One region of the Blastococcus colisei genome, then DNA from elsewhere that is predicted to be linked to it. Evidence: riboswitches for the same ligand, from Rfam matches in the RefSeq annotation. Region 1 holds a riboswitch; the other holds the start of a gene.

Region 1 (5,718 bases):
CGTCGAGCACGGTCTCCATGCGCTCGGAGTCGGTGACGAAGTACGCCGACAGGTGACCCTTGTCGAAGCGCATGCCCTCGGTGAGCTCGAGCTCGAGACCGAAGGTGTTGCTCTCCTCGACGGTGATGACACCTTCCTTGCCGACCTTGTCCATCGCCTCGGCGATGAGCTCGCCGATGGCGGGGTCAGCGGCGGAGATCGAGGCGGTGGCGGCGATCTGCTCCTTGGTCTCGACGTCCTTGGCGGTCGAGAGGAGGTACTCGCTGACGGCCTCGACGGCCTTCTCGATGCCCTTCTTCAGGGCCATCGGGTTCGCGCCGGCGGCGACGTTGCGCAGACCCTCGCGCACGAGCGCCTGGGCCAGCACGGTGGCGGTCGTGGTGCCGTCACCCGCGACGTCGTCGGTCTTCTTCGCGACCTCCTTGACGAGCTCGGCCCCGATCTTCTCGTACGGGTCCTCGAGCTCGATCTCCTTGGCGATGCTCACACCATCGTTGGTGATGGTGGGGGCACCCCACTTCTTCTCGAGTACGACGTTGCGGCCCTTGGGGCCGAGCGTCACCTTCACGGCGTCGGCGAGGGTGTTCATACCCCGCTCGAGGCCACGGCGCGCCTCTTCGTCGAACGCGATCATCTTGGCCATGTGGTGATGTCCTCCATGCATTGATCGCTGCACGGCCGGGTTCGGCGCCCGCGACGGACGACACCAGTGACGTGGACTCCCTTGCGGCCCACACGCCGGTGCCTCACCGTTCCGACCTGGTTGGCACTCGGGAGCCCCGAGTGCCAGAAACGAGTCTGGCACTCGACCCCTGCGAGTGCAAGGAGGGGTCCCCCGGACGACGCCGAACGCCCTCCCCGCCGCCGAGGTATAGGAACCTTTACCTGCGGGTTGAGCCCCCGATTCGTAGGTAGAGGTTCCTATACCTGCGTCGGGCGCCTGCGTCGGGGCGGGGTGGGCTCCGCACGCAGCGAGGCCCGGCCCCCATACGGGGACCGGGCCTCGGTGAAGTGCCGGGATCAGGCGGCGGTGACGCCGTCCGCCTGCGGGCCCTTGGCGCCCTGGACGACCTCGAAGCTGACCCGCTGGCCCTCCTCGAGGCTCTTGTACCCGTCCATCTGGATGGCCGAGTAGTGGACGAAGACGTCCTGGCCGCCGTCGACGGCGATGAAGCCGAAGCCCTTCTCGGCGTTGAACCACTTCACGGTGCCCTGTGCCACGTGTGCTCCCACGTTCGTGCGTACGGACGGTCCCTCTGGATCGGGGAACCGGGTCTAGCTCTTCCGCCCGTTCGAACACGAACATGGAACTGGAACCGCGCGAGAACGTACATCAGGAAATGCCTGGTGACGGTACATCGACGCCATTCCGTTGCCGGATCGGGCGACGTGTCGGCCGCCCGATCCGGTTCGGCGACGCTCAGCCGATGAGGCCGGCCGACCGGAGCGACCGGAGCGACGGCTCGACGCGGTGCGTCGGGCCGACCACCGGCTCGAGCGGATCGAGGGTCTTGAGGCCCTCCCCCGTGTTGAGGACGACGGTCTCCTTGGCCGGGTCCAGCCGCCCGTCCTCGACGAGCTGGCGCAGCACCGCCACCGTCACGCCGCCGGCCGTCTCGGCGAACACGCCGGTGGTGCGGGCGAGGTCGCGGATGCCCTGGACGATCTCGTCGTCCCCGACGCGGCCCACCGAGCCGCCGGTCCGGCGGATCGCGTCGAGCGCGTAGGGACCGTCGGCCGGGTTGCCGATGTTGAGCGACTTCGCGATGCCCGTGGGCTTCACCGGCTTGACGACGTCCCAACCCTGCTCGAACGCGGTGGCGATCGGGTCGCACCCGGCCGACTGGGCGCCGAAGATCGTCCACTCGGTGGCCTCGACGATGCCCGCGGCGACCAGCTCCCGGAACGCCTTGTCGACCTTGGTCAGCAGCGAGCCCGACGCCATCGGGATGACGACCTGGGCCGGGATCCGCCAGCCGAGCTGCTCGGCGATCTCGTAGCCCATCGTCTTGGAGCCCTCGGCGTAGTAGGGCCGCACGTTCTGGTTGACGAAGGCGGTGTCCTCGAACTCGTCCGTCTCGGCGAGTTCACTGGTCAGCCGGTTGACGTCGTCGTAGGAGCCGTCGACGGCGACCAGAGTCTGGCCGTAGACCGCGGACTGCACGACCTTGCCCGGCTCGAGGTCGCTCGGGATGAAGACGAAGGACGGGATGCCCACCCGGGCCGCGTGCGCGGCCACCGAGTTGGCCAGGTTGCCCGTCGAGGCGGCGGCGATCTTGCGGTACCCCAGCCCCTTCGCCGCGGTGGCGGCCAGCGACACGACGCGGTCCTTGAAGGAGTGCGTCGGGTTGGCCGAGTCGTCCTTCACCCACAGCCCGCCCGTGAGGCCGAGCTCGGCGGCGAGCCGGTCCGCGCGCACCAGCGGGGTCAGACCGGGGTCGAGGCTGACCCGGTCGGCCGGGTCCTGGCCCACCGGGAGCAGGCCCGCGTAGCGCCAGATGTTCTGCGGCCCGGCTTCGATCTGCTCGCGGGTGACGGACTTCATGAGCTCGGGGTCGTAGTCGACCTCCAGCGGGCCGAAGCACTCCGCGCAGGCGTGCTCGGCGATGAGGCCGAAGGTGGCCCCGCAGTTGCGGCACACCAGGCCGCGGGCGGGACACGGGGCAACGGGGCCACCGGCAGACGAGTCGGCCTGGACAGAACCGGGAGCGGTCAGGGTCATGCGACGACTACCTCCTCATCTTCCCCGCACCGGGCCGTCGAGCCGTGCGGGACGGAATTGGCACCTTCCGTCCCGCGCATGCGCGCGGGCGGCGGTTGCCGGGGCTTCGTCGGGCCGTGTCCCTCTGCCCCTCTGGATGAGTGGAACGGCGAGAACTGTACCCAGTACCGGCGGGGTTCCGGACGACGGTCAGGATGTGAGATGTGACCGCCCGCATCGTCTACACCGATCTCGACGGCACGATGGTCGGTCCGCGGGGGTCGTTCTGGCACGCCGCCGACCGCGGGCTCACCGCCGACCCGGCCGCCGCGCTGCTGGCTCTCCACCGGGCCGGGGTCCCGTTGGTGCTGGTCAGCGGCCGGACGTTCGAGCAGGTCATCGAGGCCGCGCGGATCTTCGCCGCCGACGGCGCCATCGCCGAGCTCGGTGCGACGATCGCCTGGGACGCCGGCCGGAGCACCCACCGGCTCACCGGCGAGCTGCCCGCCGAGTACGCCGGACGCGCGCCCATGGAGGTCATGGCCCAACTCGGCGTCGTCGAGCAGGTGATCGCCGAGAACCCGGGCCGACTGGAGTGGCACGCGCCCTGGCACGCCACGCACTCGACCGACGCCCTGCTGCGGGGGCGGGTCGACCCGGTGGCGGTCGACGCCTGGCTGGCCGAGAAGGGCGCGGGCTGGCTGACGCTCAAGGACAACGGCGCGATCCCGGCGACGTCCCGGTTCGGGCTGGACGACGACCCGCTGCCGCCGCGGGTCTACCACCTCATGCCGCGTGGCATCTCCAAGGGTGCGGCCATCGCCTGGGACCTCGAGCGGCGTGGCCTCTCGCCCGCCGACGCCGTCGCGATCGGCGACAGCGTCAGCGACCTGGACATGGCCCCGGCGGTCGACCGGCTCTGGATCACCCGGAACGGCGCGTCCGTCGACGGCATGGGCAGGCTCATGGACGCCGTCCCCAACGTGACGGTCACCGCCGCGCCCATGGGCGAGGGCTGGGCGCAGGCGGTCCTGGCCAGCCTGTAGCGGCATTTATGGCCATAAATGCCGCTACGTCGTCCTAGGAGGTGACGTCGCGGCGGGCGAAGTGCCGGAAGGCCAACGCGGTGAAGATCGCCGCGTAGACCAGCGACTGAATGATGCCCCGGAACATGTCCCCGGAGTCGACCGGCGTCTGCAGCAGGTCGGTCCAGGCGAACTCCTCCGCCGTCGGGAACCAGTCGCGGATCGCCCCGAGTTGCTCGACCTGGTCGAGGATCGCGAAGACGAACATCGTGAACACCGCGCCACCGACGGCGGCCAGCGGCGCGTCGGTGATGGTGGAGAACCAGAAGGCCAGGGAGCCGACGACCAGCAGGTGGACGGCGAGATAGCCCAGCATCCCGGCCAGGCGCAGCATCCCCTCCCCCTGGTCGAGGGTCACGCCGACCGGCGTCTGGATGTCCTCGAAGCCGAAGGCGATCCCGCCCGCCACCACCGCGACCGTGGCCAGCACGAGCAGTGCGCCGACCGACTGCACCAACGCGGCGTAGAACTTCTGCCGGAGCAGCCGCATCCGTGGCACCGGCGTCGCCAGCGCGTAGCGCAGCGATCCCCATTGGGCCTCGCTGGCCACGGTGTCGCCGAAGCACAGCGCGTACACGACGACGAGGAAGAACCCGGTCGTCGCGAACAGGACGAACAGCGTGAAGTTCAGGCCGCTCGACGTCGCGACGTCGACCAGGTTGATGCGGTTGTTCTCCGCCGCCTCCTCGCTGGCACCCAACTGCAGCGCGGCGATGAGGATGAGCGGCAGGGCGACCATCAGCGCGAAGACCCCGATGGTGCGCCGGCGCTTGAACTGCCTGCGGAGCTCGACCGAGAGCCGCAGCGTCCGTTCCGGCCGATATCCGGCGACGGCACCCGTCGGCTGGACGTGCTCTCCACCCGGCGAGGCAGAAATGGCCATTTCTGTCGCTCGTTGCGTGGTCATCAGTTCTCCCCCACCAGCGCCAGGAACGCGTCCTCGAGCCGCCGGCGCGGCGTGAACTCGTCGACCTCGATGTCGGCCGCCACCAGCGCCTGCAGCGCCGCGGCCCGGCTGTAGCCGTCCAGGTCCGCGACCAGGCCCTCGTCGGTGCGCCCGGCACTGACGCCCGGCAGCCCCTCGAGGACGGCGATCGCCCGGTCGGTGTCGGCGTCGTCGACCAGACCGACGAGCACCGCGCCACCGGTGCCGACGATCTCCTCCACCGTGCCCTGGGCGATCTTCTGCCCCTTCGCCATGACGACGACGTGGCTGCAGGTCTGCTCGATCTCGCTCAGCAGGTGGCTGGAGACGATGACCGTGCGCCCGGTCGCGGCGTAGGAGCGCAGCACCTCCCGCATGGCATGGATCTGCGGCGGGTCCAGCCCGTTGGTCGGCTCGTCGAGCACCAGCAGGTCGGGCAGCCCCAGCATCGCCTGCGCGATCGCCACCCGCTGCCGCATGCCCTGGCTGTAGCGACGCACCGGGCGGTCCAGGGCGGCGCCGAGGCCGGCCACCTCGATCGCCTCCTCCATGTGCGCGTCCTCGGCCGGGCGCCCGGTGGCCGCCCAGTAGAGCCGCAGGTTGTCGCGGCCGGACAGGTGCGGCTGCAGGCCGGTGCCCTCGACGAACGACCCCAACCGGGAGAGCACCGGTGCACCGGGGCCGGCCGCGTGGCCGAAGATGCTGATCCGCCCCTCCGTGGGCCTGATCAGGCCCATCAGCATTCGCAGCGAGGTGGTCTTGCCCGCCCCGTTCGGCCCCAGCAGGCCGAGGACCTGACCGCGCCGGACCTCGAAGGAGAGGTCCCGGACGGCGACGAAGCCGTCCTTGTAGGCCTTGGTCACGCCCTCGAAGCGCAGCGGCACGTCCTCGCCGTCCGGCTCCACGTGCGAGACCTGACGCCGGCGATGACGGCCCCAGAGCAGGGCCACCGCCCACGCGAGCAGCCCGAGCCCGATGACGGCGGCGAGCAGCACCCACCACCGCGA
Region 2 (5,718 bases), on a different contig from region 1:
GCTGCCCGGCAAGCAGTTCGACGTCGGCCGTGACCTGCGCGCCCGCGTCGTCCTGGCGTTCCGCGCGCAGGGGATGAAGGTGGAGCCGCCGACGACCGTCGGGATGTCCGCCGACGGCGATCGCACGCAGGAGGGCGATTCGTGAACGAGCCCGACCGGCAACCCACGCTCCAGCAACCCGAGGTCGCCGCCGATGCGAGCACGGCTCGCCCGCGGTCCCCGTGGCATCCCTCGCGGATCCCGTCGCACCTGGGGCGGGCGCGGACGTCGACCGTCGTCCTGAGCCTGCTGTTCCTGGCGATCGGCACCCTCTGGCTGCAGATCCGCCCCGATCCGGACCGGCCGTCGACGGCCGGGACCGGCACGGAGCAGCCCGCGGTCGAGACCACGCCCGCCCCGGAGACGACGCCCCCGGAGGAGACGACCGATCCGGCGCCGTCCACCGCCCCCACGCCGTCGACCGGCCCCACGTCGACCCCGACACGGACGCCCACCGGCACCCCCACCGGCACCCCCGACGGAACCCCCGACGGAACGACGACGCCGGAGGAGACGACGGACGAGGACACCCCGACGACGTCGGCGCCCAGCCTGCCGACCGAGACCGGGACGGGCAGTGCGCCTGGCTGACGCCTAGAACGAGGTGACGACGGCGATGCCCGGGCGGCGGCCCACGTCGGCCAGGGCGGGGGCGGACTCGTCGAGCGCGAGCGTGCGGGTGACTAGCCGACCGGGGTCGAGCCGGCCGGCGGCGATGAGGCCGAGCAGCCCGGGATAGGCGTGCGCGGCCATGCCGTGACTGCCCAGGACCTCGAGCTCGAGGGCGATGACCCGCTCCATCGGCACCTCGGCGCGCCCCTGCTCCGGCGGCAGCAGGCCCACCTGCACGTGCCGCCCGCGGGGACGCAGGCTGCGGAGGGAGTTCCCGCAGGTGACGGGTGCGCCCAGGGCGTCCAGCGAGACGTGCGCACCGCCCGCGGTGAGGTCCTGGACCGCGACCGGCACGTCGGCCCCGCCGTCCACGGTGTGCTCGGCACCGAGCTGCCGGGCGAGGTCGAGCGCGGCGGCCGAGACGTCGATCGCCACGACCCGTGCGCCGGCGGCCACCGCGATCTGCACCGCGGAGAGACCGACCCCACCACAGCCGTGCACCGCGACCCACTCCCCCGGGCGCACCCGGCCGATCTGCGTGACGGCCCGGAAGGCAGTGGCGTAACGGCAGCCCAGGGCCGCCGCAGTGGTCAGGTCGAGCTCCTCCGGGACGGCGACCAGGTTGACGTCGGCCGCGTCCAGGGCGACGAACTCCGCCAGCGAACCCCAGTGGGTGAAGCCGGGCTGGGTCTGGTGGGCGCACACCTGGTGGTCGCCGGCCGCGCACTGGGCGCACCGGCCGCAGGCGTTGACGAACGGCACGGTCACCCGGTCGCCGACCCGCCAGCGGCGGATTCCCCCGCCGACCGCCTCGACAGTGCCGGCCAGCTCGTGCCCGGGCACGTGCGGCAGGACGACGTCGGCATCGTGCCCCTGCCAGGCGTGCCAGTCGCTGCGGCAGATCCCGCTGGCGGCCACCCGGACGACGACGCCTCCGGGCGCGGGGTCGGGGACGGGCACCTCCTGCACCGACAGCGGACCGGCGAAGGACTCGAAGACCAGGGCGCGCACGGTGCCAGCCTGCCCGGCGCCTACCATCGCCCGGATGCCGACCCTCACCGTCGCCGGGCGCTTCTGCGGTCCACCCGGCACCGCCAACGGCGGCTACCTGGCCGGCCGGCTGGCGGCGCTGACCGACTCGAGCACCGTGAGCGTGCGGCTGCGCCGGCCCACTCCGCTGGACCGGCCCCTCGACGTCCGTCCCGCGGGGACCGGCGTGGAGCTCCTGGACGGCGACGAGGTGCTGGCCGTCGCGACACCGGCCGAGCTCGACCTCGAGGTCCCGGCCGCGCCGTCCCCCGCCGAGGCGGCGGCCGCGCAGGCCGCGCTGCCGCCGCGGACGGGGCATCCCTTCCCCCGGTGCTTCGGCTGCGGGCCCGAGCGCACGCCCGGCGAGGCCGTCGCCGTGTTCGTCGGACCGCTCCCGGACCGGCCCGACCTCTGGGCCGGAGTCTTCCGGCCCACCGCCGAGCTGCCCTCGTCGGACGGCGCCGCCGCACCGGAGACGGTCTGGGCGGCGCTGGACTGTCCGTCGTTCCAGCCGATCGCGCCACTGGACTCGTTACCCCACCTGCTCGGGACCATCACCGCGCGCCAGGACACCCCGGTGCGGCTGGACACCGACCACGTCGTCTTGTCCTGGGTGATCGGCCGCGAGGGGCGCCGGTCCACGACGGCGTCGGCGCTGATCGGCCCCGACGGCGAGGTGTGCGCCCGGGCGCAGGCACTCTGGTTCGCGATGCCGCCGTCCTGAGGCGGGTGTTTCACGTGGGACATCGACGCCGGACAGACTGACCGGCGTGGACGATCTGGACACCCTCCGCCGGACCTGCGACCGCGCGCTCGCCGGACACGGCCCGCAGCGCGCAGCCGACCTGCTCGCGACCATCCCGGCCGACACCGATCCCGACCGCTACGGCGACGGCGGCGTGGTCGCCGAACTGGAGGCGGAGGTCGCGGCGCTGCTCGGGCAGCCCGCTGCCGTGTACCTGCCCAGCGGAACGATGGCCCAGCAGGCGGCACTGCGGGTGCACGCCGACCGGCGCGGCCGGCGCACCGTGCTCTTCCATCCCGAGAGCCACCTCGACCGGCACGAGGGTCGCGCGCTGGAACGGCTGCAGGGTCTGGTCGGCCGGCCGGTGGGGGACCGCTACCGGCTGCTGCTGCGCCATGACCTGGACGCCGTCGCCGAGGCGCCGGCCGCCCTGCTCGTCGAGCTGCCGCAGCGGGACCTCGGCGGTCAGCTGCCGCCCTGGGACGACCTGGTCGCCCAGGTCGCCTGGGCGCGCGAGCGCGGCGCCGCGGCGCACCTGGACGGTGCACGCCTGTGGGAGGCGGCCGCGGGGTACGGACGCACCCCGGCGGAGGTGGCGGGGCTGTTCGACACCACCTACGTCAGCTTCTACAAGGGCATCGGAGCGCTCGCCGGGTGCTGCCTGGCCGGTCCGGTCGACGTCGTCGCCGAGGTCCGGGAGTGGCGGCGGCGGATGGGCGGCACACTGTTCGGCCTGTGGCCCGGCGCGGCCTCGGCGCTGACGTGCCTGCGCCGGCGCCTGCCGTTGATGCCGGCCTACCTGGAGCGGGCGCGGGAGATCGCCGCGGCGGTGCGCGACCTGCCCGGCGTGGCCGTCGTCCCGGATCCGCCGCAGACGCCGATGCTGCACCTGCTGCTGCGCACCGGTGCCGAGGACTTCCGGACCGCGGCACGGGCGCTGGCCGAGGACGGGCTGTGGACCTGGGAGCGGTCGATGGCGACGGTCGACCCGGCCGTCCAGCGGGTCGAGCTGCCGGTCGGCGACGCCACCATGGCGCTGTCGCTCCCGGAGATCCGGCGCGGGATCGCGACGCTCGCCGGCTGACCGTCGAGGGCCCCGTGCAGCCCGGCGAGTCGGCGTCCTAGGATCGGAACGGCTCACGAGAGGCAGCGACAAGCACCTGGCTGGCTGCCCGGCAACCTCTACTCCGTCTGAGGTGCTCCCAGGGGAAGAGCCGGCCGGGCGGCGTCCGTCGTCCGGCAAGGACGGAGTTCCTGCGCGCCGCGGGCTCTCCGCGAGCGAAGAGGAGACGGCGCATGACCGACCCGCAGAGCTGGAGCTTCGAGACCCGGCAGATCCACGCCGGCACGAGCCCCGACCCCACGACCGGAGCCCGCGCGCTGCCCATCTACGCGACCACCGCGTACCAGTTCCGCGACAGCCAGCACGCCGCGGACCTGTTCGCGCTGGCCGAGATGGGCAACATCTACACGCGGATCATGAACCCGACGCAGGACGCGCTCGAGCAGCGCGTGGCCTCGCTCGAGGGCGGTGTCGCCGCGCTCGCCGTCGCGTCGGGGCAGTCGGCGACGACGCTCGCGCTCCTGAACGTCGCCGAGGCCGGCGACCACGTCGTCGCGTCGGCCTCGCTGTACGGCGGGACCTACAACCTGCTGCACCACTCGCTGCCCAAGCTCGGCGTCACGGTCTCCTTCGTGGAGGACCCCGACGACCCCGAGGCGTGGCAGTCGCTGGTCCGGGAGAACACCAAGGCGTTCTTCGGCGAGTCCATCGGCAACCCGAAGGGCGACGTCCTCGACATCGAGCAGATCGCCGACGTCGCGCACCGCAACGGCGTCCCGCTGATCGTGGACAACACCATCGCCACGCCGTTCCTCATCCGGCCCTTCGAGTTCGGTGCCGACGTCGTGGTGCACTCCGCGACCAAGTACCTCGGCGGGCACGGCACCGCGATCGCGGGGCTGATCGTGGACGCCGGGACGTTCGACTGGACCGGCGGGAAGTTCCCCGGCTTCACCACGCCGGACCCGACGTACAACGGCGTGGTCTACGCCGATCTCGGGGCGCCGGCCTACGCGCTGAAGGCCCGGGTGCAGCTGCTGCGCGACCTCGGCCCGGCCCTCTCGCCGTTCAACGCGTTCCTGGTCGTCCAGGGGATCGAGACGCTGTCGCTGCGCATGGAGCGGCACGTGCAGAACACCGTGCGCGTCGCGGAGTTCCTCGAGGCGCACGACGAGGTGGACCGGGTGAACTACCCGGTCCTGGCGTCCTCGCCGTGGCACGCGGCGCAGCAGAAGTACGCGCCGAAGGGCGCCGGCGCCGTGCTCACGTTCGAGCTGCACGGCGGCCGCGAGGCCGGCCAGCGGTTCGTCGAGGCCCTGGAGCTGCACAGCCACGTGGCCAACATCGGCGACGTGCGCAGCCTGGTCATCCACCCGGCCTCGACCACGCACTCGCAGCTGACCGCCGACGAGCAGCTCACCACCGGTGTGACGCCCGGCCTGGTGCGGCTGGCCGTCGGCCTGGAGGGCATCGAGGACATCCTCGCCGACCTCGAGGCCGGCTTCCGCGCCGCGAAGGCCGCCTGACCGAGCGGCGCAGCTGACGATGGGCGGGTGGGTCGAGGGGGATCCGGTGGGCGACCGGGTCGTCCTCGACCTGCCCGCGTTCTCCCCCGAGCGCGGCGGTGTCCTCCCGTCGGTCCGGGTCGCCTACGAGACCTGGGGCACGCTCGCGCCGGACGGCTCGAACGCGGTCCTGGTCGAGCACGCGCTCACCGGCGACAGCCACGTCGCCGGGCCGGCCGGTCCAGGCCACCCGACCCCCGGCTGGTGGGCCGGCCTGGTAGGCCCCGGCGCGCCGCTGGACACCGACCGGCTCTTCGTGGTCTGCGCCAACGTGCTCGGCGGCTGCCAGGGGACGACGGGGCCGTCGTCCCTCGACCCGGACGGCGTGCGCTGGGGCTCCCGCTTCCCCGAGGTGACCGTCGGCGACCAGGTACGGGTGGAGACGGCCCTGACCGACGCGCTCGGCATCGCCCGTTGGGCGTGCGTCGTCGGTGGCTCGATGGGTGGGATGCGGGCCCTGGAGTGGGCGGTGGCGATGCCCGACCGCGTGGCGACGCTGTTCTTCCTGGCGTCGGGGGCGGTGGCCACCGCCGACCAGATCGGCACCCAGACCACGCAGCAGGCCGCCGTCCGCGCCGATCCGCGCTGGGCCGGCGGCGACTACGACCTGTCCGACCCACCGGTGGACGGGCTGGGCGTCGCCCGCCGCATCGCCCACCTGACCT

Evidence for each region. Region 1 has a riboswitch for S-adenosylmethionine ahead of thrC (threonine synthase). Riboswitches for the same ligand answer to the same signal wherever they lie in the genome.
Region 2: linked by a shared signal. The riboswitch ahead of FHU33_RS01435 (bifunctional o-acetylhomoserine/o-acetylserine sulfhydrylase) and the one ahead of thrC (threonine synthase) in region 1 are both predicted to bind S-adenosylmethionine.

The regions. Positions count from the first base shown of each region.
Region 1 covers NZ_VFQE01000002.1:408,991-414,708, forward strand. Annotated here, with positions in the region: gene groL (chaperonin GroEL) at 1-643, opposite strand, end outside; gene FHU33_RS21410 (cold-shock protein) at 1,021-1,221, opposite strand; gene thrC (threonine synthase) at 1,421-2,722, opposite strand; SAM riboswitch class I at 2,735-2,865, opposite strand; gene FHU33_RS25180 (HAD family hydrolase) at 2,926-3,747, shown strand; gene FHU33_RS21420 (ABC transporter permease) at 3,782-4,693, opposite strand; gene FHU33_RS21425 (alpha/beta fold hydrolase) at 4,693-5,718, opposite strand, start outside.
Region 2 covers NZ_VFQE01000001.1:307,513-313,230, reverse strand. Annotated here, with positions in the region: gene FHU33_RS01460 (mechanosensitive ion channel family protein) at 1-145, shown strand, start outside; gene FHU33_RS24720 (Rv3103c transmembrane domain-containing protein) at 142-630, shown strand; gene FHU33_RS01450 (zinc-dependent alcohol dehydrogenase family protein) at 634-1,662, opposite strand; gene FHU33_RS01445 (hypothetical protein) at 1,697-2,404, shown strand; gene FHU33_RS01440 (threonine aldolase family protein) at 2,451-3,509, shown strand; SAM riboswitch class IV at 3,561-3,677, shown strand; gene FHU33_RS01435 (bifunctional o-acetylhomoserine/o-acetylserine sulfhydrylase) at 3,722-5,014, shown strand; gene metX (homoserine O-acetyltransferase MetX) at 5,034-5,718, shown strand, end outside.